Regions from separate parts of the Bacteroides luhongzhouii genome, predicted to be linked through region 3. Evidence: riboswitches for the same ligand, from Rfam matches in the RefSeq annotation. Region 3 holds a riboswitch; each other region holds the start of a gene.

Region 1 (10,455 bases), 190 kb from region 3:
GCCTTCAACTTGCTAAATAATCCGGATTATTTAACGAAGGCTAAAAGAATCGTTGGATTCTTGAAAGCAGGTGAAGATGATACGTTTGGAGGAGGTCTTTGGTGGAATGAGGACCAGAAAGGACAGCAGGGAGTTGGTGATTCCAATAAACCGGCATGTGCTAATGGATATGCAATACTATTTTTGCTTGAATATTATTCAGTATGTCCCCAAGAGGAAAAAGCAGATGTTTTAGCTTTGGCAAAACGTTTATATACTTGGACGTTGACTAACTTACGTGATCCGGAAGACGGTTGTTACTGGAATGATAAACAAGCAGACGGAACCATTAATAAAACAAAATGGACTTACAATACAGGTGTGATGATTTCTAACGGAGTCCGTTTATATAAAATAACAGGTGAACAGACTTATCTGGATAGTGCCATTGCTTCTTCCGAAGGTGCATATAATTATTTTGTACGTCCGCTTAATGGGCTGGCATTGGCTTATCCCGATCATGATCCTTGGTTTACAACGAAACTGATCCGTGCCTTTATTGATATTGAGCCATATTACAAAAATGCAGGCAATTATATCAAAACATTCATCAACTTCCTGGATTATGCATACGAAAATGCCCGTTTATCAAACGGCCTGTTTTATGAAGATTGGACAGGAGCAGCTCCAAAACGTGCTGAACAGTTGTTGATGCAGGATGCTGCGCTCGAATCTTTGGGAATGATTGCTTTGTACAAAGGAGAAACAGTGACAGAGGAATAGGATATGAATAGTAAAATAAGAAATATAGTTTTATTTGTATCGGCAGTATTCGCGTTTTTCTCTTGTGCAGGAGAATCAAAAACAACTCCGAATAAAGATAAGGCAGAAGAAATGTTTCAGCGTGTTTGGGAACTCTACCGGGTTCCCAAATACGGCCTCTTCTCTGAATATTATCCAAGCAGTCATCGCCCTGATCTGACTTATTTTAATGATTCCACCCGGCAAGCGCAGGAAGTTTCTTATCTGTGGCCTATGAGTGGCGTCTTTTCTTCGGCAGTGTTGATGGCTGCTATCGAACCGGAGAAATATACGGCTTATGTCGATTCGATGGTGATGGCGATGGAGCGTTATTATGATACAACGCGTGTTCCTTTCGGTTATCAGGCTTACCCTGTTCAGTTTGGAAAGGTAGATCGTTATTATGATGACAACGGTTTAGTGGGGATTGATTATATTGATTCTTACCTGGTAACTAAAAATCCTCCTTATCTGGAGAAAGCGAAACAGGTATTGACCTTTATTTTAAGTGGCTGGGATGAGAATTTTGAAGGAGCTGTTTCATGGCTGGAAGGAGTGAAAGATCAGAAACCTGCCTGTTCTAATGGAAAAGCGATGGTGTTGGCTTTAAAACTTTATGAAGCAACTAAAGATGATTATTATCTGGAGGTGGGAAAGAAGTTTTATCATTGGATTGATAAATATCTGAAAGATCCGGAAAGAGGAGTCGTTTGGAATTCATGGCTAACAACGACTTCAGCAGTATGCCCGGATTTGTATACTTACAATACGGGTACTTTATTACAAGCAGCTGTAGCTTTATATAATTATACGGGTGAGCAGGCGTACCTGGATAATGCTAAATTTCTGGCAGAAGGAAGTTACAAAGTGTTCTTTAAATACACGGAAGAAGGTATTCCCTATATTGCAGATTTGCCTTGGTTTAATCTGGTTTTGTTTAGAGGGTATCACGATCTGTACAATGTTACGGGGGATTCAAAGTATGTGGATACGATGATAAAAGGACTGGATTATGCTTGGGAACATGCACGTGACCAGGCGGGACTGATGTATCATGACTGGACAGGACGGACTGATGAGAAACGTCAGCCGAAATGGTTATTGGATGCTTCGTGTGTACCGGAATATTATGCACGTGTGGCAATGATTAAAGGAGAAGTTACAAACAGAAAAATGAAATAAATGATGAAATTAAAATGGATAGGCAGCCTGTTGATTTTGGCAGGTGTTGTAGGGTGTAAAACACCTGATCGTCCCAATCTGGTAGAATACGTAAATCCTAATATCGGAACTGTACATAGTCGTTGGTTCTTTTACACACCGGCTGCGGAGCCTTTCGGTTTGGCTAAGTTAGGTGCGTCTACAAACGGTACGTATGGGAACAATCAAGGTTGGGAGGCCGTAGGTTATGAAGACGGTCATACTTCTATTGATGGCTTTCCTTGTTTGCATGAGTTTCAGATAGGTGGCATTGCATTAATGCCTGTAACGGGAGAAGTAAAAACAAATCCCGGAAAACTGGAAGATCCCGATAAAGGTTTCCGTTCCCGTTTTGATAAGAAAGATGAAACGGCGCGTCCGGGATATTACTCAGTATTATTAAAGGATTATCAGGTAAAGGCAGAACTTACCGCAACGGCTCGTGTCGGATTTCAGCGGTATACATTTCCCGAGTCGGAGAATGCCCATATTTTGTTTAATATAGGTAATCGTCAGGGAGAAAGTGGAGCAGTGCGTGATGCGTATATCAAACAGATAGATGGAAATACAATGGAAGGTTACGTGATTACGGAACCGGAATACGTGAAGAAATATCAGGCAGGTGCTTCCGTTGCCATGTATTTTTATGCTAAATTGGATCGTGCGCCGGAATCTGTCGAGGTATTCTATCAGGATAGTGCTTTGATGTCTCGTAATGAAATAAAAGGGCCCGGGGCTATCATGTGTCTGAATTATAAAACAAAGAAAGATGAGGTAGTCAATGTAAAAATAGGTCTGTCGTATACTTCCATCGAAAATGCCAAAGTGAATTTGGAATCAGAAGCGAAAGACCTTACTTTTGATGAGGCTATGAAAGCGACTACGGATAAATGGAATGAGGCTTTGAACCGTATATTGGTTTCCGGTGGTACGGAAGATAGCAAAATCAAATTTTACACTGGGTTGTATCATGCGTTATTAGGTAGAGGACTCGCGAGCGATGTGAACGGGGCTTATCCTAAAAATGACGGTACCATCGGTCAGATACCTTTAAATAAAGATGGCAAACCGGAGCATAATCATTATAATACGGATGCGGTTTGGGGAGCCTACTGGAACCTGACTTCTCTTTGGGCATTGGCATATCCGGAGTATTATAATGATTTTGTAAACAGTCAGTTGCTGGTGTATAAAGATGCTGGTTGGCTGGGTGATGGCATTGCAACCAGCAAGTATGTTTCCGGAGTGGGAACGAACATGGTGAGTATCACTCTGGCAGGTGCTTATAACAGTGGAATTCGCAATTTTGATGTGGAAACAGCTTATCAGGCAGCATTGAAGAATGAATTGGGCTGGGAAGGACGTATTGAAGGTGCAGGTAAAATGGATGTGAAACAGTTTGTTGAAAAAGGTTATGTGCCTTATGAGAATAGTGTTCATTTCGGCACACATCCGGAAGGTTCCAGTTTCTCCGTATCTCATACATTGGAATATAGTTTTAGTGCTTATGCGGTGGCTCAATGGGCAAAAGCCTTGGGACGTACGGAGGATTATAAACGCTTGATGGAACTTTCTGCCGGTTGGGAGAAGTTATTCGATGATTCGTTGAAGATGATTCGTCCGAGAGTGCCTGGTGGTGAGTTCATTGATAACTTTAATCCATTGGAATCATGGAGAGGATTTCAGGAAGGAAATGCGATGCAGTATACTTTCTTTGTACCGCAGAATCCGGCTCGTTTGATTGAAAAGGTTGGAAAAGATGAATTTAACAACCGGTTGGATTCTATCTTTACGGAAGCTCGTAAGTCGATCTTTGGCGGTGGAAAGGTTGTAAACGCCTTCTCGGGCTTGCAGAGCCCTTATAATCATGGTAACCAGCCCAGTCTTCATATTTCCTGGTTGTTCAATTTCTCCGGTAAACCTTACCTGACACAGAAATGGACGCGCTTGATTTGTGATGAGTTTTATGGAACAAACGGAGAGCATGGTTATGGCTACGGTCAGGATGAAGATCAGGGACAGTTGGGAGCCTGGTATGTGATGGCAGCAATGGGGCTGTTTGATGTACAGGGTGGTTCTTGTGAACGGCCGACTTTCCAGATTGGCAGTCCGCTGTTTGATAAGATTGAAATCAAACTTAGTCCGATGAATGCGACGGGAAAAACGTTTGTGATTGAAACGACTGGTAATACACCGGATGCCTATTATGTACAGTCTGCTACGTTGAACGGTAAACCGCTGGAACAATGTTGGATGTATCGGGATGAACTCTATAAAGGTGGAACGTTGAAACTCACAATGGGGGATCAACCGAGTGACCGATGGGGAGTGGGGAACCCGCCTCATTGTTCTAAATAAACAGCTAATTCTCCTCGGTGCCGATGTCGCTTGACAATGGCACCGGGGATTCTACATTTTATAATATAGTGAGTTAAACATGAAAACACAAAACTCTATTTATGCCGCCCTTCCCGTTCTTTTCGGGTTCTTTGTAATGGGCTTCTGTGATATAGTCGGTATTTCGTCCGATTATGTTCAACGTACTTTCAACTGGTCTCCCGTGATGACGGGATTTGTTCCTTCGTTAGTCTTTATCTGGTTCCTGTTTTTGGGTATTCCTATTGGAAATCAGATGAACAAATGGGGACGTAAAAATACGGTCCTGCTCAGTATGGGAATAACGGTGGTGGGTATGTTATTACCATTGATTGTTTATAATAGTGCGACTTGTATGATAGCTTATGCTCTTTTGGGAATTGGCAATGCTATTTTACAGGTTTCACTGAATCCATTGTTGAGTAATGTAGTGACCAGTCAGCGTTTACTGACCAGTAGTTTGACGGCAGGACAAGTAATCAAAGCTGTATCTTCTCTCGTTGGGCCGGAGATTGTATTGTTGGCTGTAGCTCACTTTGGAGATGACAAATGGTATTATTGCTTCCCGATATTAGGCTTTATCACGTTGTTATCCGCTGTTTGGCTGATGGCTACTCCTGTTAAGCGGGAAGATTCCAATGCTGCAACCCGGCAACTTTCTATCAGTGATACTTTTTCTTTGTTGAAGGATAAAACGATTCTGTTGTTGTTTTTGGGTATCTTCTTTATTGTGGGGGTGGATGTTGCCACCAATTTCATCAGTTCTAAGCTGATGGCAGAACGTTTTGACTGGACGACAGAACAAGTGAAATTTGCTCCGCAAGTTTATTTTTTAAGTCGTACGGTAGGTGCTTTATTGGGTGCTTTCTTGTTGGCTCGTATCGCTGAAATAAAATATTTTCGTGTGAATATTGTTGCCTGTATTTTCTCTTTGCTTATTTTGGCCTTTGTGAAAAACGATATGGTAAATTTGATTTGTATTGGTGCTGTCGGTTTCTTTGCGTCATCTGTATTTTCTATCATTTATTCGATGGCTTTACAGGCAAGGCCGGAAAAAGCAAACCAAATTTCCGGTTTGATGATTACTGCTGTTGCTGGTGGTGGAGTCGTTACTCCAGTTATTGGGTTTGCGATTGGAACAGTAGGTGTTATTGGAGGTGTTTTTGTCACTTTAGCTTGTGTGTTTTATTTGACTTATTGTGCTTTTGGAGTGAAAACAGCCAAAGCATAATATTATTGAGAGGAGGACGCTATCTACGCCCGAATCCTGCTCAATGACGTGGAGTTTTTTTAGGCGGAGAAGTTGCCTTCTCCGTCTGAAGTAAACTTTTGTTTTTATTTGATGATTATCTTCATAGCTTGTGCATCAAATGTCACAGATTCGTTCCGGAACAGTCTTTCTATATGTCCGCTCGTTATCATCTCATTTGTGGGGAGACTATACAATTGTGGGTTGTCAATCAGCATGATCGTGTCGCAGAGAGACAGGGCAATATCTAGGTCGTGTGTGGAGAACAGGATACACTTTCCTTCCGTTTGCGCGAGCTTTTTCAGTAGTAGGCAGAGTTCGTAGCGATTAGGTAAATCCAGAAAAGCAGTAGGCTCATCAAGTAGAATGATAGGTGTGTCTTGTGCAAGTGCGCGTGCTATCATGATTCGTTGGCATTCTCCGTCGGACATCTTATCCATTGTCTTTTCTGCATAACCGGACATTCCTACCAGATGCATGGCAGTAACCACTTTTTTCTCATCTTCCGCTTGTAACTGTCCGATCCAGTTGGTATAAGGAGCACGTCCCAATGCGACTACATCTTTGCAACGCAGGTTGGCGATTCGTACTTTGTCAGTTGTTACAAAACTAATCTTTCGGGCTAATTTCTCCGGTTTCAGTGAAGCGATGTTTTTCCCATGCAGGATGATTTCTCCGGCTTTAGGTGTTTCCAGCCCCATGATGGCACGGAGAAGCGTGCTTTTTCCTGTACCATTCCGTCCGAGCAGTGCGACAAGCTGTCCACCCGTGATATGGGTGGAAACTTTCTCCAGCAATATACGTTGTTCGTATCCTAATGTCAGATCTTTTAGTTGAATCATTTGAATATACGCAAGTTTTTACCTATTACCCATAAAATAACCGGGACACCCAATAGCGCAGTGATACAATTCACCGGCAACAGAAATTTCTTGGCTATGATGTCACAAATCAGCATCCCGATCAACCCTGTCAGCATCGTACCCGGCATCAATATCCGGTGATCGGCGTTGTCAAACAGGATCCGTGTGATATGTGGGATAGCCAGCCCGATGAATCCTACCGGACCGCAAAAGGCTGTGACCGTTCCTGTCAGTAACGCTGTAGATATAAAAATAAGCGTTCTTGAACGCTTGACATTCATTCCCATGGTGCGTGCATAATTTTCACCAAGCAACAACAGATTCAGTGATTTGATACAGGCGATGGATAGCAGCAATCCTATGCATATTACTGGTGTTATAATCGTTAATTGCCCTGTCGTGATGTGACTAAGTGACCCCAAAGACCAGAGTGTGAACATTTTCAGTTGTTCTGCAGAACTTAGGTATTGTAATATCTGGATGATAGCTCCCGCTACGTAACCTATCATGACTCCCATAATCAGTACACCTAATATATTCTTTACTTTTCGACTGATGATGGCTACTCCCAACAGGATGACGGAAGTCCCTATCCACCCCGAACCTACAATACCGACTGATTGCAGAAAGGGAAAATCTGTCCAACCGAGAAGCGGGGCGCCTAGTATAAACAATGCCACTCCAAGACCCGCCCCGGAACTCACTCCCAACAAGTAAGGATCTGCCAAAGGATTCTGGAAGACCGTCTGCATTTGCAGACCGCTTACCGAAAGAGCTATACCTATTAATGCCGCTACTATGACGCGGATAAAGCGGATGGAGAGAACGATATTGCGGGTGGTTTCATCACATTCGCCGCCGGTGAGTACGGCTCCTATCTTTGATATAGGGATGAAAGTATCTCCTGTTGCTATATCTATTAATAGTAACAGGATGGCAACTATTCCTAATGCGGTGAATAATAGAGCGGTACGTCTGCAGAATGGTTTCATTTCAGGTGTCTGTAATAATAAGGTGAATCGTAAACGAGTTCCGGATGGAAAATATGAATCAGATCACGTAACACCACATCAGGACGAACAACTGCCGATTCCCAATAGTCATTGCCTCCTGTTGATGTCAGTCGCAAGTTATTGTTGTAGACTGTCTTTTCCCGGACGGCTTTAGCATCTGCAAATTTAGGATTCACAGCTTTTAATTCGTCTAATGTGGTGACCGAACCTACATTGATCCAATAATCTGCCTTTTGTATCAGTCCGTAGGCTGTTTCCAAGCCGATAGGAGTTGAACTGTTGGAATTATTTTCCTTATAGATATAATCTGCACCAGCGTCTGCAACCAACTGTGCCATGTAGCTTTGGGTGGAAGGCATTACCCAACTGTCGTTCCACGGAGTGTTGAACATGACGGTAGGGTGTTGGCTGATGGAGTCGGTAAGAGCTTTTAAAGCATGGTAGCGTTTCGGAATTTCCCGGAACACTTCAATCCCTTTCTTCCGGTTGTCAATCAATTCGGAAAGAACAACCATCCACTCGGCTTTTCCTAGTGGAGATTCTTCCAGATATTCTCCCATATATATATAAGGTATGGCTAATTCTTTCAGTTTATCTGTAACAGCTGTTTGAGCATCACCAATACCATATAATAGTACGACGTCCGGTTTTAATCCCAGCAACAACTCGTAATTCATTTCCGCTCCCATATCTTTGATTGAATCTTTGTGGGCGAGAATGCAGGGATTAGACACGTAATTGATGCCGGATACTCCGACAATACGTTTGAGTTCTCCCAGTGCATCAAGCATGGCGATATAGGAAGAAGACATACATACGATATTTCTGGCTCCGGCAGGAATGACGGGACCATTAAAGCCTGCAGGTGCTTGCTCTCCATTGCGCGAAATGAAATAGGACATTTTCACGTCTTGTGCTCCTTGCCACGGATTGGAGACTTGAATCAGTGTACTGGCTGCATTATCTGCCCCCAGTATTTTAAATCCGGAAGCATATTCGGGAGTATATATATCCTGGCTGAATGCTTCCAGAGATGTTTTATTACGGGATATACAGCTTGCCAAAAAGAAGAGGCATAGTAAAGCGATAGTTGAGATTGGAGATTTCACTTTTATACAGATTTTAATTAGAAAAAAGATTAGTGGATGCTTTCGAGTGGCAAAGATAGGACTAATTATTAGTTTGTTTTTATTTTCATTAGAATTTTCTTCTGATTTGTTTCTATTTGATGTATCTTTGCCGCAGAAATTTTGGTGTCATTCGTCCGATGCTACGGAAGAATGGTGAAAAGGGAATCAGGTGTAAATCCTGAACAGACCCGCTGCTGTAAGCTCCGCCAAAAGTTTTCCTACAATACTCAAATCCACTGTCTCACTTTGGAGAGATGGGAAGGGCGTTAGGAAAATGGAGTAAGTCAGAAGACCTGCCAAAGTTGAATTCTTGAAGCTTTCTGGGATTAGAGTTTGAAGAGTGCAGTTTTTAATTCAAAATACATCTTTAATTGCTGATGTGAAGTTTCAGAAAGGAGAAATATGCCTTTTTGAATGTTCCATTATACGGGGGAGAAGTACGTATATTGGTTTGAGTATGTAGAAAATTGCATCCTTGCTGTAACTCTATGAAAGTTTATTATTTAAATTAATAAACAGGAGGATTATGTTCAGGCAGATTCATTTTAGAGTATTTTGGATAGGATGCTTTTTGAGCATGTTTTTATTACTATCAGCACAAAGTAAACTGGATAGCTTACACCATCTTCATGAAGTAGTAATTACTGCTAAAATTAATAAGGAAGTGATTCCGGTGCAGTCTTTATCTGGTGATAAGTTAGAAAAATTAGCCGTACATTCGGTTGCAGATGCCATACGCTATTTTTCGGGAGTACAAGTAAAAGATTACGGTGGAATAGGAGGATTGAAGACCGTAAATATCCGAAGTATGGGGACGAATCATGTCGGAGTGTTCTATGATGGCATTGAATTGGGGAATGCACAGAATGGAGTGATTGATTTGGGACGCTTTTCTTTGGATAATATGGAGGCCGTTACTTTATATAATGGGCAGAAAAGTGCTATTTTCCAGCCAGCGAAAGATTTCGGTTCTGCCGGTTCTATTTATCTTCAGTCGAGAACGCCTGTTTTTCAGGCGAATAAGGCTTATCATGTAAAAGCTGCTTTTAAAACAGGCTCCTTTGGCGTTGTCAATCCATCTCTACTTTGGGAACAGAAACTAAGTGAGAATGTAAGTGCGTCACTTAGTACTGAATATATGTATACCACCGGAAAGTATAAATTTACTTATGCGGTAGCTGGGGGGTACGATACTACGGCAGTCCGCCGTAATGGCGATGTGAATGCTTTACGCACGGAAGGTGGTTTATATGGTAAAATAAAAGGCGGTTACTGGCGCACAAAAGCTTATTTTTATAATTCAGAACGTGGGTATCCTGGTGCTGTTGTGCGGAATCGTTTTTCACATGAAGATCGCCAATGGGATACCAATTTCTTTCTTCAGTCTTCTTTCAAGAAAGATTTTGGTGAAGCATATAGTCTGTTGTTGAATACCAAATATGCATATGATTATTTACACTATTTGGCAGATCCCAGAAAAGAGGAGGCTACTATGTATGTAAATAATACATATCGTCAACAGGAGGTTTACTTGTCAATGGCTAATAGAGTCACTATTCTTCCTTTTTGGGATATAAATCTTTCAGTGGACTACCAGTGGAATAAGTTGAATGCCAATCTGACTGATTTCCCTTATCCACGGCGAAATACGACGTTGGTGGCGGCGGCTACCTCTTTACATTTTGATCGTTTTAAGTTTCAGGCCAGTGTCTTGGGAACTTTCGTGCATGAGAACGTTGCTTCGGATACTACTTCAGCTGGGAATAAAATGGAATTTACTCCTACCGCCATCGCTTCCTATAAACCTTTCAAGAATATTGATTTTAATTTGCGTACCTTTTATA
Region 2 (10,455 bases), 420 kb from region 3:
AAATAGCATTTTTCTCACTTACTCCTTCCGACCGGAATGATATTGATGAACATAATCATCCTTCCGATGAAAAAATAAGTGCCCTGTTAGGGGATTCAGAACGCCTCCTGGCAACGATATTGATTACAAACAACTTTGTGAATGTGACCATTATCATGCTCTGCAACTTCTTCTTTATGAATGTATTTGTTTTTCATTCTCCGTTGGCAGAGTTCCTGATACTGACCGTCATCCTGACTTTTCTGTTATTATTGTTCGGTGAAATCATGCCGAAAATCTATTCGGCACAGAAGACATTGGCTTTTTGCCGTTTCTCGGCACCGGGGATTTACTTCCTGGAAAAGCTGTTTCGTCCGATAGCTACTGTGCTTGTACATTCAACTATTTTTTTAAATAAGCATTTTGTAAAGAAGAGCCACAATATTTCTGTCGATGAACTGTCGCACGCATTGGAGCTGACAGATAAAGCGGAGCTTTCTGAAGAGAATAATATCTTGGAGGGTATTATCCGTTTCGGCGGTGAAACTGTGAAGGAGGTGATGACATCACGTCTGGATATGGTTGATCTGGATATCCGTACCTCTTTCAAGGAGGTGATGCAATGTATCATTGAAAATGCTTATTCGCGTATTCCTATCTATTCCGGTTCGCGGGATAATATCAAGGGGGTATTGTATATTAAAGACCTGTTGCCTCATGTCAGCAAGGGGGATAATTTCCGTTGGCAGTCATTGATCCGTCCGGCTTATTTTGTGCCGGAAACAAAGATGATTGATGATCTGTTGCGCGATTTCCAGGCGAACAAGATTCATATTGCCATTGTTGTGGATGAGTTTGGAGGAACTTCCGGACTGGTGACAATGGAGGATATTATCGAAGAGATTGTGGGGGAGATTCACGATGAATATGATGATGAAGAACGTACATACGTTGTCTTGAATGACCATACCTGGATATTTGAAGCGAAGACGCAGTTGACGGATTTCTATAAGATTGCGAAAGTAGACGAAGACGAGTTTGAAAAGGTGGTAGGAGATGCGGATACATTGGCGGGTATGTTGCTCGAAATTAAAGGAGAATTCCCGGCATTGCATGAGAAAGTGACTTATCACCATTATGAGTTTGAAGTGCTCGAAATGGACAGTCGTCGTATCTTGAAAGTGAAATTTACAATTCTGCCGAAGGATATGGAAGGCTCGGAAGAGAAAGAATAATCTTGGAATAATAGTTTTGAGAGCATAATCAAGCAAATGTAAGATGGCGTTATTTCTGCAATATAAGACGGATGATATACAGTGGGCTGTCTGGAAGATGGAGGAGTCTTTGGAGGTTCTGTTGGCTCTCTTGCCGGATGCGCGCAGAGTTTTCTGTGAACAGGAATTGAATCGCTTTGTCTCCGAACGCCGTAAGATGGAATGGGTGTCCGTTCGTGTTTTGTTGTATTCTATGTTGCAGGAGGATAAGGAAATCGGTTATTCTCCCGAAGGAAAACCTTATCTGACGGACCATTCTTTTTTTATCAGTATTTCTCATACGAAAGGTTATGTGGCGGTAATGCTTGCTTCTTTGACTCCGGCGGGCATTGATATTGAGCAATATGCTCAACGGGTTCATAAGGTAGCCGATCGGTATATCCGTTCTGATGAGCAAGCGGAACCTTATCAGGGAGACGTGACCTGGGGACTGTTATTGCATTGGTCGGCAAAGGAAGCCGTTTTTAAACGGATGGAAAACGCGGACGCTGATCTTCGTAAACTCCGATTGACGCATTTTATTCCTCAAGAGGAGGGAACATTTCAGGTTCAGGAGTTGGCGACGGAGCGGCAGGTACTTTACTCTGTCGGTTATCGTATCTGTCCGGATTTTGTATTGACGTGGACATTGAGTTGAATGTCACTTCACTTTAGGACGTCCTCATTATTTTATGAACCCACGGTTTTCGGACGACCTCTATTACTGTTGGTTTACTTCTCTTTTTTGTTAAGTCGGTAGCTCAATGCTCCTGACGGACATTTACTGATTTGTGCAATTAATTCTTCCGTTGTCGCATTTTCTATTTGCACCCAGGGTCTTTCTTTAGGATGATAAACATTGGGTAACATCTTTACACATATTCCGGCGTGCTGGCATAATTCCGGCTGCCATACAATGGTTAGTTCACCATTGGTGTATTCTATTTTCTTTCCCATATCCGTATTTATTTAATATGAATACCACGCATTACAATTCGCTTCCATTCCGGATATTTGTGAATATATCCGGCTACAAACGGGCAAAGCGGTACCAGGCGTAAACCTTGTCGTTCAATGTCTGTCAGTACTTTTTCTGCAAGTTGTGAGCCTACTCCCTTGCCGCCTAATGAGGCGGGTACTTCCGTATGTACAAGGTATATTTCTCCATTGTTTGATTTGATATAGTCTATTTCGGCTATTTTACCATCGATCTGAAATTCATACCGATGTTTATCTTCGTTGTCTATTAATTTATAATCTTCTGCCATAATTTAGCGTATTAAGTTCGATTATAACATAAACACGTTTGGAACACTTTTGTTTTATGCGAACAATTATTCTTGTTAATGGAGAAAGTATTGCCTGTTCATACCGACTGTTCCGATTCCTTTCTGTTTTTAATGAGATAATTTATTTAGTGCAATAATAATTTTATTTAGCTCACTGGTTGATCGGAACAATCACTTCCTCAACTGATGTTTATTATTACTTTTCTAAGTTTATAATCTTTCTAATTGAACTGTGAAATGTCTCATTAAAGGTGCTTCCCAAGCGATGCGCACTCCATGGGTTATGCTTTCTCTGCGTTCATATACGTTTTTGAGAGCGGCAGCTATTACGTTCATATGATTGTCTGTATATACTCTGCGGGGAATGGCGAGGCGGAGTAAATCAAGACCGTTAAAACGATTTTCATGGGTCACCGGATCGCGGTCGGCAAGGATATAACCGATCTCGCATCCACGGATGCCGGCTTCCAGATAAAGTTCTATGGTCAGCGTCTGTGCCGGGAATTCTTCTTTGGGAACGTGTGACAGTACTTTAGGCGCATCAATGAAGATGGCGTGGCCTCCGGCCGGTCGTTGGTAAGGAATTCCGTATTCATCCAGTTTCTTTGCCAGGTATTCCACTTGTTTGATACGTGTTTCGAGATTGTCGAATTCGGTGTTTTCATCCAGGCCGATGGCAAGGGCGTTCATATCTCGTCCGTTCATTCCTCCATAGGTGAGATAGCCTTCGTATTGTACGCAGAAACCTTTTGCGCCTTCGTACCAGTCTGCACGTCGTGTGGCAATAAATCCACCCATATTGACGATTCCATCTTTCTTGGCACTCATTGTCATACCATCGGCTAGAGAGAACATTTCCCGTGTGATTTCTTTGATGGTTTTGTCTTGATAACCTTCTTCGCGCATCTTGATGAAATAGGCGTTTTCGGCAAAGCGTGCAGAGTCGAAAAGTACAGGTTTGCCGTATTTGTCAGCGATGGCACGTACTTCATGCAGGTTTTGCATGGACACAGGTTGTCCTCCGGCTGTATTGTTGGTGATGGTTACGATGATAAAAGGAATTCGTTCTGCATATTCTGTCAGGGCTTTCTGCAATTTATCAGGGTCTACATTTCCTTTGAACGGGATTTCCAGTTGAGTTTGTTTGGCAGCGTCGATGGTACAGTCTAATGCGATGGCATGACGTCCTTCGATGTGCCCTTTGGTGGTATCAAAGTGTGAGTTGCCAGGTACAATGTCTCCTTCATGCACGAGATAAGAGAAAAGCACGTTTTCTGCGGCACGTCCTTGATGGGTAGGTATGATATATTCGAATCCTGTCAGTTTCGTAATCATCTCTTTCAACTTAAAGAAGGAGGTTGCTCCGGCGTAGCTTTCATCGCCTAGCATCATTCCCGCCCATTGACGGTCGCTCATCGCTCCGGTTCCGGAATCGGTGATGAGATCGATATAAACTTGTTCTGACTTGAGTTGAAAGACATTATAATGTGCTTCTTTAATCCATTGCTCGCGTTCTTCACGTGTGCTTTTCCGGATGGGTTCTACCATCTTTATTTTCCATGATTCAGCAAAAGGTAATTCCATTGTCGTAGATTTAATAGTTTTGAACGACGAATGTAGCTAAAATTTGTGTGATTAGCAAATATATAGTGTCTTTTTGTTAGTGAAAGTTATTGGAATTACTTCTCTATGGGCTGGTAATATACCAAAATGTAGTGGGTAGATAGAAAGAGAGCCGGATTTCTTAAAAAAATATCCGGCTCTTTAAAATTATGCGGTCGATTGATGTCAATCCCGATCAAGCAAACAGTTGGTTATTTAGTCTTCGATAGTAATACCGTCAAGACAGAAATAGGTTGGGGTCATTGCACCCCACTGGTTTTCTTTGGTAGTCTTGATATTGAATTTCAATCCCTCAGTTTCGCCTAATGAAGTTAGGTCTACCCATTTCCATGTAGTTACAAATTGGGTTCCTTCACCTAAAGTGCACTCTACACTTTGAGTTTTATCCATATTATAGATGATGATTTTGAAAGAATCTGTATTTCCAAATTTATCTTTTCCTTCGAATATAGAACTACCTTCCTTCATACTATTGTAAGCATAGACACAGTTTGTTAAATATAGTCCTTTTACTCTATAGGATTCCAATTTGTTCGAGTTGTCGTGGTCTCTGAAACGGATTGCGGCTTCTTTATCAGAATTTTCTCCAATTTTATATCCGGCAGCTCCCACGATAACGTATGTATTATTGATTACTCCTTTTTTAGTGATAGCGCGATAATCATAAGTTGCGAAGTCTGGGCAATCTTTTTCTGTACAATTTGTAAATGCAAAACTATCTGAATAGAAACCGTATGTTGAAGATACACAGTCAAATTCAAAGATTCCACTAGCGTCTGTTAATAGATTATATTTGTAGTTAGTTGTCCCCCAGTCGCTACTAACAGACCATGAATCATCCGGATTTTCTTGATCGCCCATATCAAGTGTATGAGTTTCGTAATTGGGCAGGCTAAGCACGTATGTTTTTGTATCGTCATCATCGCTACAGCCACAAAATACAAATACTGATAACAGTAATAATAAAGATAATTTCTTCATGTTCTTTTCTGATTTTAGTTATTAATTAATTATTGATTATTTCTTGAAATGTAAGTTCTCGATCGTTGTGACTTCGGTTGATATTTCACCCATTTGTCCTGCATCCTGATTGACTGCGGTCATAATCTTCACGAAGTCGATTTGATCCAAGTCTGCCGGACTGCCATTGCTATCCACAGCCCAATCTATCTTGAAATTACTTCCTTCCTTGCTGTTAGGATGGTTGTCTGCATATCCCCACGGATAGCAATATCCTACCCATAATCCATTCTCCAAAACGGCATTATCTTTTAGACGTGTTCCCTGAAATGTGATTTCATCACTTTCTATCCAAAGTGGATAATATGATTCCTGGTTATGGAAGCTGTTACGGAAGATATATCCTTCGTTGCCTTGATTGTCTTTCCAAAAAACTTTTAGGTTGGCAGGATTCGGACGGTGATAGGTTATTTCATATCCGCGTGTTTCTGTGTCTTTCCCGTATTCGCTTCCTTTCAATTCATACCACTCATCATCAGGCTTTCCATTACCATTTACATCTTTGGATACAAATACGATCCCCGGTTCGGCACTTCCGCCCAATGCTCCTGTTCCGGTTTTGGAGTTATAGTAAGCATTGCCTTTTATCTTGAAGTCATATTCTCCTGTTACATTCGGAATGGATTGTGGGAACCCTAAAACAATGTAACCGCCGAATCCTCCCAATGTAAGGAGTGATTTTTGCTGGATTCTGCGGGTTGCTTCTTCTAGTATATCATCATAAGTAAAGCCCTCCTTATATGCTGAAGTGGTAGTGTTGATAAACTGTCCGGGAGCTGGGCGATATTCCCATACTTTATTGGCGAAAGCCAGAGGGTTTTCTTTCTCATCATCGTTGTCATCAATATCGCTTTGTGAGGCTTTGTCACTGAATGCGATTGTATTCGGGTTAAGTCCGATGTTGTTCAGACGGAACAGGAGTTGTCCTTGTTGGTTGAAACAAAGTAGGTCACCGTAAGTGGTGTAATCACGGGCTTCGGTGATATATACATTGTTGCTGTAAGGGTTGATGTTGATACCGTAAGGTGTCTTTATTACAGTTCCATCGGTTATGAAATTCTCACGGATTGTTTCTTCTGTTTTCAGATTGAACATCTTGATAGAAGAAGTCTGTGTGGTATAGTTGTAATTGTATAGGTAGGCTATGTCTCCGTCGATGGCGAAGTTTTGCACTTTCTCGTTAGATTGAGTAACCTTGTTTGTCCGGCAATCTATCTTGACGAAGTTATAATCGCCGGCTTCTACATCTTCGCCACGGGTGGCTACATAAACGGTTTCGTCCGGACCTGCTGCTATTTTACCGGGATTCGGGCCTACTGTTAGTTTGCTACTTTCTTTAAATGTGGCAATATCGACAACAGATACCGTGTTGTCTACACCCAGTCCTGATGAATAGTCCAACCCGCCGGAATTGGAAATATATAACTTTTCGTTTTGTACACAAATACCGTCGGGGTTGCGTCCCACTGATGTGATAGCTTCTATGGATAGGGAGGTGGTGTCTATACGTGCAACGGTTCCATCGTATGAACATACGTATGCCTTTTCTTTGTGAAAAGCGATGTAGCGTGGCTGCCGGGAACTTCCGTTTTCTGCCAACATCTGAATCTGTTTCAATGAGCTTCCCGTACGAAAGTCTATCACTTCTATCGTACTGGAGATATTGACTATCACATATATCTTGCTTCCATAAATAGCCATATCGTTGGCTGTATCTCCTAATCCCCGGCGGTTGACTGCTTTGAAATAGTCACGAACCATTTGCTGGTTGCCGAAAGAAAAACGTGCCAGCGAGCTATTGTTCTGATTGAACAGTCCTTCGCATAATACATATAATTCGGCGGTACCCGTTTCTGTCGGATCGCCTATAATGCCTGATGTGAAGGGCTTGTCCTCCATATCATCACATGCCACAAATAAGATTATGAATGACAGCCAGCACGAGAATATATATATTAGTTTCCTTTTCACGTCAATATCTTACCTTTATAATAGTTAATATCTTATTTTTATTGTAGCCCTTACGGATCGTCCGGGCATTGGGAAGTATTTCACAATCTCGTAATTCTTGTCCATCAGGTTCAATACTTCCACGCTGAGAGAGGTCGTGATTTTTCTGATCTGAAAATCACGGCTTGCAGAAATGCTGTGGTCGCTATAGCTATCCAATCTGTTTTCGGCAATGTTTTGTCCTAATGCATAGCGTTTTCCGGAAAAAAGGAATGAATAAGACAGATTGATCCACGGTGTTTCGACGCCTGCCTGTCCCGAAGCGGAGACGCGGGGAGTGTAAGCTATTTGATGTTTGTATGTCGATTCATACGTGCTTGGATCGGGTGGGGTAACGTCTAATGCTCGTTGGTATGTGTAGTTACCCGAGAGGTTGATGCGGATTTTTTCCCAGGGTTGGAGGGAGAGACTTCCTGTAGCATCAATGCCTTTGATGTCAACTTCACCCAGGTTTTTCATGCTCCATACGGCAAGGTTCTTGGTAGGATAAGCGATGATTTTATCTGTAACCTTATTATAATAAGCATCGACGGTTGCTGACAAATAGGGTAGGAATGGGCATACATTCTTGCTGTATGTCAGTCCGATGTTGTATTGTTTGGCTTTTTCCGGTTTTAGTTGGGTATTGCCTACTTCTTCGTAATATAAGTCGTTGAAACTTGCCAGGCGGAAAATATCTTTATAGAAGAAGCGTACACGGAATTCTTCATGATGAAAAGGTTTGAATGCGGCACTTACGTAAGGGGTTAGTTTACGGTGATTGCCGGCACTGCCGCCTTTCTTTACATCTTCATTGATAACGGTTGCCAATGCGGATGCGGAGATTGTTAACCAGTCATTCACGTATTTGCCGGCGAATGCCGTTAGCCATGAATAGCGCGTGGGATGTACAAAGTTGTTTAGATCGGCGTTCATGGTGTTGATGCTTCCGTCGGTGGAAAGAGAGAATGAGAGGTTGCTCAACAGTCTGTATAGTACAGAAGCGGAAAGGTAATATTCCTGCTGATAATAGCTGTTTTCCGTTTTCTTTAAAGAGTTCTTGGTATCGGGGTCCAGATAACGTTGATAGCTCCAATTCCACTTGGCAGAGGTTTGGAACACCCATTGCTGACTGAATTCTTTCTTGTATTGACTTTGTATGAAAGTGTTTTTATCCCACAAGTGTTGTGTGGAATGGTCGTTATAGAAGGTTGTAGCTTTGGGTAGTCCCCGGGAGGACTGGAAGTAGTAGGCTTTCAACCGCCATTGTTCTTTATCGGAGAAGTTGCCGTAGAGTCCGGCTTCAGCACGGAACGTCTGTACGTCTGTATTTTTCCGTTTCTCACGTGAGGACAGATCTCCTTCTGCACTTCCATAGCGCAGGGTATATGGATAATGTCCGTCAGAGGACATCCATTCGCCACTGACTGACATGCTCCATGTTTTATTGAATTGTTGTTCCAGCAGGAGGGAGGGATTGACTAATCCCCAAGAACCTGTTTTGAAAGCTCCTGCTACGTTGGTCTTTTTGTCCTTCGTGAATAGTGGGGTAAGTGTCTGGATATTCAGTATGCCTGCTGCTGCAAAGAAGCGGGCAGGTTGGAAGATATTATCGCTTTGTCCGTTGTTTAGAGAAAGTCTGTCAACATTATCGAGCGAGAAGCGACCTATATCAATTTGGCCTGTTTGGCAATCGGTCAGGGTAATTCCGTCATAGCCGACAGCGGTATGTTGGGCTCCCAGGCTTCGTATGGATACTGTTTTCAGTCCGCCGATGCCTCCGTAATCTTTTACAGTCACTCCGGCAAAGTGTTTCACCGCGTCGGAGACTTGCAGGGCGTGCAGGTTTTTCAGGGCGTCTTTGGAGAATACTTGCAGGGGAGCGGTTGAGCGTATTTCGCGGGTTTGATAGAGGTCTGATACTGTTATTTCGGGAATAGAATATGTATGTGTCGTATCTACCTTTTGCTGTTGTGCAAAAAGTGGTATGGATAAGAATTGGCAGCTGAATACTGCAAAGATCACTTTATTAAATGTTCTTTTTTTCATTTATTCCTTTTTCAGTCTGTTGTTGTTTATAAGTGTCCGGGCGAAATCCCTTCGACCGGACACGCATAAATAAACTTGGCAGAGTTTATTCGTTTTAACACACTTTCTCTGAATCAGAGTGATGAATGAAATGATAGACGACTTGTCCGGTTCATTAGACTCAACGCTTTTTCCTCGAAAGCAGTGAAACTTATTTGCATGGTAGGTCTTCTGACTTATTCCTGTTACAAACGCCTTCCCGGATTGGTCTCCAGTGGCAATGAGTGAATTGCTTGTAACTTGTATGGAACTTACAGCAGCGGGACTGTTCAGGACTTGCACCTGATTCCCTTTTAATTGCTTCCCCCGCATGGGAGTCGCAAACCAATGCGCGACAAAGATAGGGAGTTTATTTGTTTTTTCCAAAGGGATGTTCTTTTTCTTTCGTCTTGATACGAAAGAGAAAGAACCAAAAAGAAAGGATCAAGGCTGCGTTTTTTCAGCTACTCCGGTGCTTCCTCCGGCTAAAGGGCAGAAACTCGCTACGCTCAAACAGTCTGCCCTTTTTGACGCCGAAGAAAACACCTGCGCTTGACGCTGAAAAAACGAGGCCGGGGAGGCGTGTGGGGTGGGTGTGAGGTGGGGGGAGGTAGGTTGGTTGTTGGTGGGGGAGATTCTTTGGGGAAATGGTGACGCTATCCGGCGTAAATAGTGACGGTATATGGCAAGGATACCGTTAGTATCTTGAGCATATACCGTCACTATCTTTTCTATGTTAATCAAGCGGCCTATGTTGGCTTATATGCTGTATGTCAACAGGGATTTCTTGTGTATGTTTATTTATTGCTTTTCATTAGCAGGTATTCTTCAACAGCTTGTGCGGTGGCGTCTTTTAAGAGCACAGTTTTTTCCTTGTTGAGAAGGTAGAGGGTGGGGATTGCTTTCAAGTCGTATAGTTGTTGTTCTTTGATGGCGAGTTTCTTGTCGTATCCGTTGATCCATTCTTTGGGGAATTCATTCAGGTGTTTTCGCCATTCGTCCAGTTCTTCGTCAGGATAGACGGAGAGGACTGTTAGTTTCTTTTGTTCCAGAAGTTGGTTGATGATAGGGGCGTTTTTCAGAGCGTCTATCGTTTCTGTGCAGGCATGGCAACCTGGGTTGTTGATGAATAGCAGGATGTAATCCGTTTGTTGTTGGTAGAGGGAACCTTGCGCGCCGGAGGCCAGCGTGTAGTTGAAGTTCAGGGCTTTGGTGCCGATGCGGTTTTTCTGGGC
Region 3 (10,455 bases):
ATGTTGCCTTGCACGTAGGTTATGTAGCCATACACGATCCGGATGTTTCAGTTGCAGGATGAGCCAGTGTTGGTGTGACGGTTTCAGGCGTTCCTCTCTGCCCATTTCTTTCATAGACGGGTAGGCACGTAAAATGATTCCTTTCGCATCCGTTACGGCGTAGGGAGTTTTGCGGGAACCTGTTCCGGTGGGGCGTAATCCTGTGCGGATGGCGTGCATCGTGTTGGTGTATGCATCGCACCATTCAAGGTTTGACACGTGGTTGTTCATCGTGTTTCCGTCAAGGTGGTTTATTTGCGGCAGATGTTTCGGGTTCGGAATAAATGCCTTGGCAATTAAGCGGTGGACGTGGTAATCGGTACAAATTCCTTTATTCAGGAGTGATACCGTTTCATAACCGGTTCCGATGATTCTAGTGCAAAGAATTAACTTCGATTTGCCCTTGAAACTCAATACCCGCCCATGATCTGAAATCATATAGTCGGGGTTTTCTTCAATAAATCTCCAATTTTCCATACTTGATACTGATAAATGTTAATAAAATTATACTCTGTTAAAAAAATAGCCGCTTCTCTGAATTTAGCAAGGAGAAACGGCGTTTCCTGCATCTGTTAAACGGCGCTTCCTAGTGTGGAAAAGCGGCGTTGTCTGTATGTGTTAAACGGCGTTTCTTGCTGTCTTCATCTTGCTCTGTACAAGGTTCGAGCCGTTCGGCACAGTGAATGAGAAATTCTAATTCTTCCCGGCAGCCTTGAATCGCTTCTTGCAGGGAGTCTACATTATACTGTCTGCAAAGAGCTTCCCACTCTTTTCGTTCTTGTTGATTCATTCCTTTTTCTTGTAGATTCATTTTCTTTTTCAATAGATTCATTCTTCTTCCTGCAGGTTCATCCTTCTTCCTGCAGGTTCATCCTTCTTCCTGCAGGTTCATCCTTCTTCCTGCAGGTTCATCCTTCTTCCTGCAGATTCATTCTTCTTCCTGCAGGTTCATCCTTCTTCCTGCAGATTCATCCTTTTTTCCTGCAGATTCATTCCACTTCGATATCCAGAAAATTTTCAGCATGAAAGGTGCGCCAGCCTTTGGCATCGATGTCGTAATAGACGACAAATGTGTTCTCCGGTTTCGGTGTGTACGGGCGGCGGAAACTATGTTCGTAGCCGATGAGTGTGCCGGTGGCACGACGGATGGTTCCATCTTGCTTGGTATATCGGAAACAGACGTTTCCGTGATGCATTTGTCGGATAAGCTTTCCTATCCGGTGAGCCGTGACGAGTGCGTCGTGCCGGCTCATGCCATTACTTTGCCGGATGACAGCGGCCTGTTTCATAAGCCGTATCCGTTGAAGTGAATGATTCTTTTTGATTTCAGTCATTTTTTTATTCGGTTTATTTTTGATTACGGTGGCAAAGGTAGAAGATGAGTTGCGTAAAGGTTGTGCAAGCTTGACGCATAAAAAAAGAATGGATACGAATGTGTCATGCTTGAATGAGCCGATGCGTTAAAAGATTCGACCCATATTTGAATTTATTCATGGAATAAGAACGAATGTGTCATGCTTGAACACAAATGTTAAAAGAAATATCAGACTTTTGTGGAATATTTATAAACGAATAGAAGAAAAATGGTAGATAAAAAAATTAAAGTGAAAAGTAGGAATAAACAGAGTAAAGCAATCGGTGTCCGTCATAGTGAAGATGATGTTAAGAAAGCGGTGGTGGATTGTATTTTTAAGATAGAACAGTTGAATAATATTCCGGAAGGCTATGTGGCGAACAATTCGAATTGTTCGCGCTCTTCAATAGGACGTATATGCAAATGTAAATTTAATGGTCAGAGTCCTATCCCCGATTGGACAACTATTCATAATTATTCTGCTTGTATCATTGGAAGGTCTGAATTTATTCCCGGATTTCCCGAAGTGTTGTGCCAAATTTTAAATCTAATAGTTGACGATTCGGCAGATATAAACTGCACGGTGGATGATGACTGCCATATAGACATTGAAATTCGGTTTCATACCTCCAAAAAACTGGTTAAGGATCCTACGGAAGAGGAAGGAGATAAGAAGATAGGGACAAAGAGGAACAATAAAAAGTAGAATTAAAGACGAAAATCGAAGGAATGGACCGATGACGGGGCTGCTGTTGGCTTTCGTCGGAGGTCACTGCCGATTTTATGAAACCGTCGGGAGGAAATTCCTCGGAATTAGGCGGCTTCGGGCGATATTCTTGTCCGGTTAGGAATTTATCTTTTAGACGCGGATGACGGACGCGGATGACGGACGTGGATGACGGACGCGGATTTTTAAATAGCTGTGCAGCTTTAAAAATCCGTGTCATCCCTTTCCGTACCGCACCTTTGTTTTTTAGGGTTCTCCCAAAAACTTGAAGAATAGTCCAACTTGAGCCGGAGTAAGTAAGATTGCCTTTTCGCTGTAGCCGGTTTGGGCGAGTGCGGCTTGTAGTGCCGTATTTTTGGCAATCCAACTGCGGAGGGTGCGGCGTGCCGAGGCAGGCTGTATGTGAGGTAGATAAAGTGTGGCCAGCTGACTTTTGCTGTAAGTCTGTATGCGGGTAGAGTTTGCCGTCTCCGGTATTTCTTTTGGGCTGACGGAGGGGGCTGTTGTTTCTGTTTTCATTGTCGATACTTTCTATTATTAGTAGGTGTTCATAATTAGTTTATATCATAATTTAGGCGCGGATTACTCCTGAAAAAATAGCCATTAATTAGTAGCGGGAGCTTATCTGTTTTTTTTAGTTTATCCTGTGTGAATACGAAGATACGCTTTTTTATGCCAAGTGGTTCAGCTTTGTACAGAAGCCTCTGTTGGCATAGTTCGTGTAGAAGTTGTGCCTGTTTGTTGTCTCTTGTGACGAGTCGTCACGTCGTGTTCTTCTGCTTTTTTCTTTTCATATACTTTTGCTTTCGTAATCGGTTACAGATAGAATTTATTCATTAATCATTAAAAAGAAGAAAGGAAAAAAAGTATGCCATTAATTTACAAACCGTATCAGGCAACGCTTGCCAACAAGGAAGGACAGAAACTTTATTATCCCCGTCTGGTGAAATTCGGGAAAATGGTCAACACGCAGAAGATGGCGGAATTGATTGCGGAAAAAGCCTCGCTGACGGCGGGTGATGTTCACAACGTTATTCGCAACCTGATGTCGGTGATGCGTGAACAGTTGCTCAACAGTCGCACGGTACGTCTCGAAGGCTTGGGGACGTTTACTATGATTGCCAAGGCAAACGGGAAAGGGGTAGAGTTGGAAAATAAGGTCAGCAGTTCGCAGATCACTTCATTGCGTTGCCAGTTTACGCCCGAATACACTCGTGCCGCCGACGGGAGTGCTACCCGTGCGTTGACCACCGGAGTGGAGTTTGTGCACATCAAGGATGTAGCGGGTTCGTTTGTGGCCGATGATGTCATTGACAAAGACCCGGATGAGGATAATAAACCTGGTGGTGGAAGCGGAGAAGCGCCGGACCCGGCAGCTTAACCGGGAGTTCAATCGACAGCTGAATCCGCAGGGACTAACTGATAAGTTTGTCGGGCAAACTAAAGCTTATTAATGGACGACTAATCAGTAGCCGCGAATCGGGTATAGCTGATGGTTGCACTTCGACCGATATAAAATAGATTATCAACCTTAAAAGAAAAGCGAATGAAATTATTATTGGAAAAGTTGTTAGACATTCTTGAGGCTGTTCTGCGGTTCCGTCATCGGAGAAGCAGTAAGACAGAAAAAGATTAGTGTACGTGCCGCACGTAGCTCACGGAACCGGTAACGAACGTGGAGCAACTCATAAAGTGAAAGTAAAGTAAGGCTCAAGGCTCAAATGAAGAAGCTGTCTCCCGATGAATGAGGCAGCTTTTTTTTGTATCCATTTATTTTCTTCTATTCTTGACCGTATTCAACAAAAAAACTCTATCTTTGTTTTATAATTGAGACACAGCATATAATGGGAAGATTTATCAATCCCTTTACCGATTTTGGCTTTAAGTTTTTATTCGGCAGAGAGGTAGAAAAGGAGTTGTTAATCGACTTCTTGAACGATTTGCTCGTAGGAGAGCATGTGATTACCGACATCAGGTTCCTTAACAACGAACAGCCGCCGGAAGTAAAAACAGAACGAGGTCTTATCTACGACATCTATTGCGTGACCGATACCGGTGAACGTATTATCGTAGAAATGCAGAACCGGGAACAACCTTACTTTAAAGATCGTGCCCTCTTCTATCTTTCTAGGGCCATTACGCAGCAAGCGAAAAGGGGAGTTTGGAACTTCCAGCTGGATGCCGTGTACGGAGTGTTCTTCATGAATTTCGTGATGGATAAGGATATGCCCTCTAAAATTAGAACGGATATCGTTCTTTCTGACAGGGATACGGGGAAGCTCTTCAGCAACAAGTTCCGGCAGATTTTTATCGAACTGCCGAACTTCAATAAAGAAGAGGATGAATGTGAAAATGATTTTGAACGCTGGATTTATATACTAAAGCATATGGATACACTTGACCGGATGCCTTTCAAGGCTCGCAAGGCCGTCTTCGAGCGACTTGAAAAGTTGGCTTCCAAAGCAAATATGACCCAGGAGGAAAGAGCCCAGTATGAAGAAGAATGGAAAGTTTATAACGATTATTTTAATACGTTGGACTTTGCTGAACAGAAGGGTTTACAAAAAGGCTTACAAAAAGGTTTGCAGAAAGGTTTGCAAAAAGGTAAAGAAGAAACAGCTCGTAATTTGAAAGAATTAGGTGTGGCTGACGATATTATTATGAAATCTACTGGGCTTTCGAAAGAAGAAATAGAAAAATTATAATTTCTTTCATTCTATCGGAAAGAAAGTTTTTGTCGAAAGTGAAAAAATAGTCTATAACTTATGAAGCAAACGATAGTTGTGGAGACTTTTAACACATCCTTTTTCCGCTAAGGGTAAAGTACCTGAAAACTATATATGTCTTTTGGGTGAAATAAACGGATTTGGAATATTATCCACGTTAAAATCAGAAAAAAGTTTTCCGTTTTGGAAAACTTTCTGTATCAGCGAGAAAGAAAAGTTTCCCGAAATTTAATGTTAAAAGCTAACCAAGCTATGATATAATCTCCTATCTTTGTATCCGGTTTCGGAACTAAAAAGAGGTTTAGTCAATGAGGGAACGCTGTGCAAATCGGCGACAGTACCCGCTGCTGTAATTCTCTAAGAATCCGCACAATAGGCCACTGCATCGATGCCGGTGTGGGAAGGTGTTGCGGGGGAGAGATAAGTCAGAAGACCTGCCGAAGAGATTTTCTATTTTTAATTTATTAATGCTTTCGGGAGTTAAAGTTATGAACTACGCGGAAATTTGTATCATCAAACGTGATGGTAAAAGAGAAGATTTCTCTATCAGTAAGATTAAGAATGCAATCAGTAAAGCATTCAGTGCAAGTGGTATTCAGGATGAGCAGCAGTTGATTGCTGACATCACCATGAATGTTATCAGTCAGTTTGCTACCCCCACGATCACCGTAGAAGAGATTCAGGACTTGGTGGAAAAGTCGTTGATGAAAGTGCGGCCGGAAGTAGCGAAGAAATACATCATCTATCGCGAATGGCGGAATACGGAGCGTGAGAAGAAAACCCAGATGAAACAGGTGATGGACGGCATTGTGGCTATCGACAAGAACGATGTCAATTTGAGCAACGCCAACATGAGCAGTCACACCCCTGCCGGACAGATGATGACGTTCGCTTCCGAAGTGACTAAAGATTACACCTATAAATACTTGTTGCCGAAACGTTTTGCCGAAGCACACCAGTTGGGAGACATTCACATCCACGACCTGGACTATTATCCGACAAAGACGACAACCTGCATCCAATATGATATGGACGACCTCTTTGAACGCGGTTTCCGCACAAAGAACGGTAGCATCCGCACCCCGCAAAGCATCCAAAGCTATGCTACGCTGGCTACCATCATCTTTCAGACCAACCAAAATGAGCAGCATGGCGGACAGGCGATTCCGGCTTTCGACTTCTTCATGGCAAAAGGAGTAGCCAAATCTTTCCGCAAGCATCTGGCATCGTTTATCAACTTCTATGTGGCTATGGAAAACGGAAATCAGGCCGATGAGAAATCCATCCGCACGTTGATTAAAGAATACCTTCCGTCTATCAAGTCCACCGAGGCCGAACGCGAAACATTGCGCATCGCTCTGGTCGCTTTACAGATCATTATAGATAAGGAACACCTTGCCCGCATCGTCGAAAAAGCCTACCAGCAGACCCGTAAAGATACGCATCAGGCAATGGAAGGATTCATCCACAACCTGAACACGATGCATTCTCGTGGCGGTAACCAAGTGGTATTCAGTTCCATCAACTACGGAACGGACACTTCTGCCGAAGGCCGCATGGTGATCGAAGAACTGCTGAAAGCTACCATTGAAGGCCTCGGCACCAGAGGAGAAGTGCCCGTATTCCCCATCCAGATATTCAAGGTGAAAGACGGCGTTTCTTACTCGGAGAAAGACTTTGAGAAAGCAATGAAAGCGGAGAACATCGAAGAGGCAATGACCGACAGTTACGAGGCTCCCAACTTCGACTTGCTATTAAAGGCTTGCCAGACCACTGCGAAAGCGTTGTTCCCGAACTTCATGTTTCTCGACACACCTTTCAACCAGAACGAGAAATGGAAAGCCGACGATCCGCAACGTTACATCTACGAACTGGCAACGATGGGCTGCCGTACCCGTGTCTTTGAAAATGTGGCCGGAGAAAAATCGTCTTTAGGACGTGGCAATCTTTCGTTCACCACACTGAATATGCCAAGACTGGCTATCGAAGCCCGTATCAAAGCGGAAAATCTGGTAGAAGATGAACGCAACAAGGACGCCATCGAACAAAAGGCAAAAGAAATTTTCATCGAATCCGTACACCAAATGTCTGTGCTCGTGGCCGACCAGCTTTACGAACGTTATCAGTATCAGCGTACGGCCCTGGCACGCCAGTTCCCGTTCATGATGGGAAATAATGTGTGGAAAGGCGGCGGAGAACTGAATCCGAATGAACAGGTGGGAGACGCCTTGCGCAGCGGTACACTGGGGATCGGATTTATCGGCGGACACAACGCGATGGTGGCTCTCTACGGACAAGGTCACGGACACAACCAGAAAGCATGGGACACGCTGTATGAAGCGGTGATGGAAATGAATAAAGTGGTAGACGAATATAAAGAGAAATATAACCTGAACTACTCCGTTCTGGCTACTCCTGCCGAAGGACTTTCGGGACGTTTCACGAAAATGGACCGCCGGAAATATGGAAAAATCCCCGGAGTGACAGATCGCGACTATTATGTCAACTCTTTCCATGTAGACGTGAAAGAACCGATCAGCATCGTTGAGAAAATCAAGCGTGAAGCTCCGTTCCACGCTATTACGCGCGGAGGACATATCACGTATGTGGAGCTGGACGGTGAAGCGCAGAAGAATGTGCGTGCCATTGCCAAGATTGTGAAAGTGATGCACGACGAAGGAATTGGATACGGCTCTATCAATCACCCGGTAGACACTTGTCATAACTGTGGCTACAAGGGAGTTATCTTCGATAAATGCCCTGTATGCCAGAGTGAAAGTATTCTCCGTATGCGCCGTATCACCGGTTATCTGACGGGCGACTTAAGCTCTTGGAACTCTGCCAAACGTGCAGAAGAGAAGGACCGTGTAAAGCATTTGTAGAATAAATGTTTGATAATTGATGAATGGATAATGAACGGTGCTTGATGAAAGCGTTACGGTTCATTATCCATTATTCGCTTATTCATTTTCAATTATTCATTGTCCATTATCCATTAAAGAAGTGAATTTATTAGGAACTTATTCTGAAACGATTGTTGACGGTGAAGGTATCAGGTATTCTATTTATCTTGCCGGCTGCTCTCATCATTGTCCCGGTTGCCATAATCCGGAGAGTTGGAATCCGGGCGCAGGGGAAGAACTGACAGAGGAGAAAATACAGTCCATCATCCATGAAATCAAAGCGAATCCTTTGTTGGACGGCGTTACTTTCTCCGGCGGTGATCCGTTTTTTCATCCGGAAGAATTTCTGCTTTTACTGAAACGGGTGAAAGAGGAAACAGGGATGAACGTGTGGTGCTACACCGGATATACATACGAAGAAATAAAAAAACAGTCTCGTTTGAGTGCCGCTCTTGCCTATATAGATGTATTGGTGGACGGACGCTTTGAACAGGCGCTTTTTTCTCCATATCTGGAGTTTAGGGGAAGTAGTAATCAGCGGATTTTGAAGTTGAAGTAACTGACTCTTTTCCACTAAAGAAACTTATAAAGTCAGGCGAATTGGAAATAAATAAACTGAATTGAAAACAAATAGGTACAGAGAATAAATAGGCACGGATTACACAGATTTCACGGTTTCTTAATTATACCGTGAAGTCTGTGTAATCCGTGCCTAAATCTATCTCTTATCTGAATCTATGCTTTGAAATTCTAGAAGAAGAACCTTAGAATATCGTTGAAGTTAGCCCATATCAACAGACCGAAGAGTAGAATCATACCGGTCATTTGAGCGTATTCCATAAATTTGTCGCTCGGTTTGCGGCGAGCTATCATCTCGTAGAAGAGGAAGAGCACGTGGCCGCCGTCCAATGCGGGGATAGGGAGGATATTCATGAAAGCCAGAATGATGGAAAGGAAGGCTGTCATATACCAGAACTGGTGCCAATCCCATGTAGCGGGGAAGATGCTGCCGATCGTTCCGAAGCCACCTAGCTGTTTGGCTCCTTCTTTCGAGAAGAGGTATTTCATGTTTCCTACGTATCCTTTCAGTGTTTTAACGCCGAGGGAGACACCTGCCGGGAAGGATTCGAAGAAAGTATATTCTTTTTTCACCATAGGGAGCAGGCGGTCTGTGACGAGACAGGCGGTTACGCCCATCAGGTAGGCAGAATCTACACGCATATTCAATGTGTCGGTTACGCCGCCACGCACATAGGTCAGTGTAATCAGGCGCGGATCGATGCTGTCTTTGAGCAGGGTTTCCGCGTTTTTTTTACGTTCTGCCATCGCTTCTTTGAAGTCGGAGAAAGAAATCGGTGTTCCGTTCAGGGCGATAATGCTGTCACCCGGTTGGATGCCTGCTTGTGCGGCAGGAGAGTTCACCATTACGCTGTCTATCACGTACGGGAAACGGTAGGAGGCAAAACGGATGCTGTCTGCCAGAAGGCGTTGCATCAAGTCTTCAGGGATATAAACGGACGCTTTCGCGCCGTTGCGGATAACGCTTACTTCGCGGGCATCGGCAATCTGGCTCAACATATCGCCGTCATAACGTTCGAAAGGAACGCCGTCGGCAGAAAGAAGGATGTCACCGTCCTGAAAACCTACGGATTTGGCTGTTTCGTTAAAATCCATACCGAGAGGAGCTTCCTGCACCTTTATATATTGGTCGCCCCACGCAAAAAGAATCATCGAGTAGATGAACAGAGCCAACAGGAAGTTGAACAGTACACCACCCACCATGATCAGCAGACGTTGCCATGCCGGTTTGGAGCGGAACTCCCACGGTTGTTCGGGTTGTTTCATCTGCTCGGTATCCATCGACTCGTCAATCATACCGGCTATCTTGACATAACCACCCAATGGCAGCCAACCTACTGCATATTCTGTGTCACTTTTCTTGGGTTTGAATTTAAACAGGGTGAACCAGGGGTCAAAAAATAAGCAGAATTTTTCTACACGCACCTTAAACAAACGGGCAAAAAGAAAATGCCCGCCTTCATGAATGATAACGAGCAAAGATAAGCTCATAATCAATTGCAGGGCACGAATCAAAAATGTTTCCATATGGTCTATTTACAGTTTATATTAATATTTATATCAGGCTTGCCGCTATCTTTCTTGCTTCGGCATCCGTAGCTACATAATCATCATAGGTAGGGTTGGCAATGAAGGTAACCCGTTCCATTGTTTTTTCTATCACGTCACTCATACCGAGGAAGCTGATGCCGTCTTTCAGGAAAGAGGCTACCATCACTTCATTGGCGGCATTGACGATGCAAGGCATATTCCCCCCGCGATACATCGCTTCGTAGGCGAGTGCCAGATTGCGGAATCGTTTCGTGTCGGGTTGCTCGAACGTCAGGTTCGTGCATTTGGAAAAATCAAGCCTGTCGAAAGAAGAACTGATACGATCGGGATAGGAGAATGCATACTGGATGGGCAGGCGCATATCGGGCATGCCCAACTGTGCTTTTATAGCTCCGTCTTCAAACTGCACCATCGAGTGAATGACTGATTGCGGATGCACAACCACCTCAATCTGACTGGGCTGGACACCGAACAGCCATTTGGCTTCGATCACTTCAAAACCTTTGTTCATCATAGAAGCAGAATCAATCGTGATTTTCGCTCCCATCTCCCAGTTGGGGTGTTTCAAGGCCTGTG

What was found. Region 3 has a riboswitch for cobalamin ahead of GD631_RS20975 (anaerobic ribonucleoside triphosphate reductase). Riboswitches for the same ligand answer to the same signal wherever they lie in the genome.
Region 1: it holds a riboswitch for cobalamin, as region 3 does, so the genes downstream of both, GD631_RS21640 (TonB-dependent receptor) here and GD631_RS20975 (anaerobic ribonucleoside triphosphate reductase) in region 3, are expected to answer to the same signal.
Region 2: it holds a riboswitch for cobalamin, as region 3 does, so the genes downstream of both, GD631_RS19270 (TonB-dependent receptor plug domain-containing protein) here and GD631_RS20975 (anaerobic ribonucleoside triphosphate reductase) in region 3, are expected to answer to the same signal.

What each region holds. Positions count from the first base shown of each region.
Region 1 is NZ_CP059973.1:5,657,169-5,667,623, reverse strand. Features, by position in the region: gene GD631_RS21675 (glycoside hydrolase family 76 protein) at 1-762, shown strand, start outside; gene GD631_RS21670 (glycoside hydrolase family 76 protein) at 766-1,962, shown strand; gene GD631_RS21665 (GH92 family glycosyl hydrolase) at 1,963-4,338, shown strand; gene GD631_RS21660 (MFS transporter) at 4,418-5,587, shown strand; gene GD631_RS21655 (ABC transporter ATP-binding protein) at 5,692-6,447, opposite strand; gene GD631_RS21650 (FecCD family ABC transporter permease) at 6,444-7,460, opposite strand; gene GD631_RS21645 (ABC transporter substrate-binding protein) at 7,457-8,590, opposite strand; cobalamin riboswitch at 8,716-8,926, shown strand; gene GD631_RS21640 (TonB-dependent receptor) at 9,138-10,455, shown strand, end outside.
Region 2 is NZ_CP059973.1:5,054,671-5,065,125, reverse strand. Features, by position in the region: gene GD631_RS19305 (gliding motility-associated protein GldE) at 1-1,214, shown strand, start outside; gene GD631_RS19300 (4'-phosphopantetheinyl transferase family protein) at 1,258-1,890, shown strand; gene GD631_RS19295 ((4Fe-4S)-binding protein) at 1,965-2,189, opposite strand; gene GD631_RS19290 (GNAT family N-acetyltransferase) at 2,198-2,500, opposite strand; gene tnaA (tryptophanase TnaA) at 2,732-4,105, opposite strand; gene GD631_RS19280 (DUF4465 domain-containing protein) at 4,340-5,125, opposite strand; gene GD631_RS19275 (YncE family protein) at 5,162-7,135, opposite strand; gene GD631_RS19270 (TonB-dependent receptor plug domain-containing protein) at 7,160-9,202, opposite strand; cobalamin riboswitch at 9,386-9,586, opposite strand; gene GD631_RS19265 (DUF5106 domain-containing protein) at 10,018-10,455, opposite strand, start outside.
Region 3 is NZ_CP059973.1:5,472,033-5,482,487, reverse strand. Features, by position in the region: gene GD631_RS21010 (HNH endonuclease family protein) at 1-516, opposite strand, end outside; gene GD631_RS21005 (hypothetical protein) at 626-850, opposite strand; gene GD631_RS21000 (SH3 beta-barrel fold-containing protein) at 1,029-1,373, opposite strand; gene GD631_RS20995 (hypothetical protein) at 1,644-2,099, shown strand; gene GD631_RS20990 (DUF4248 domain-containing protein) at 2,367-2,639, opposite strand; gene GD631_RS20985 (HU family DNA-binding protein) at 2,989-3,501, shown strand; gene GD631_RS20980 (Rpn family recombination-promoting nuclease/putative transposase) at 3,965-4,825, shown strand; cobalamin riboswitch at 5,114-5,302, shown strand; gene GD631_RS20975 (anaerobic ribonucleoside triphosphate reductase) at 5,335-7,728, shown strand; gene nrdG (anaerobic ribonucleoside-triphosphate reductase activating protein) at 7,850-8,308, shown strand; gene rseP (RIP metalloprotease RseP) at 8,500-9,855, opposite strand; gene GD631_RS20960 (1-deoxy-D-xylulose-5-phosphate reductoisomerase) at 9,884-10,455, opposite strand, start outside.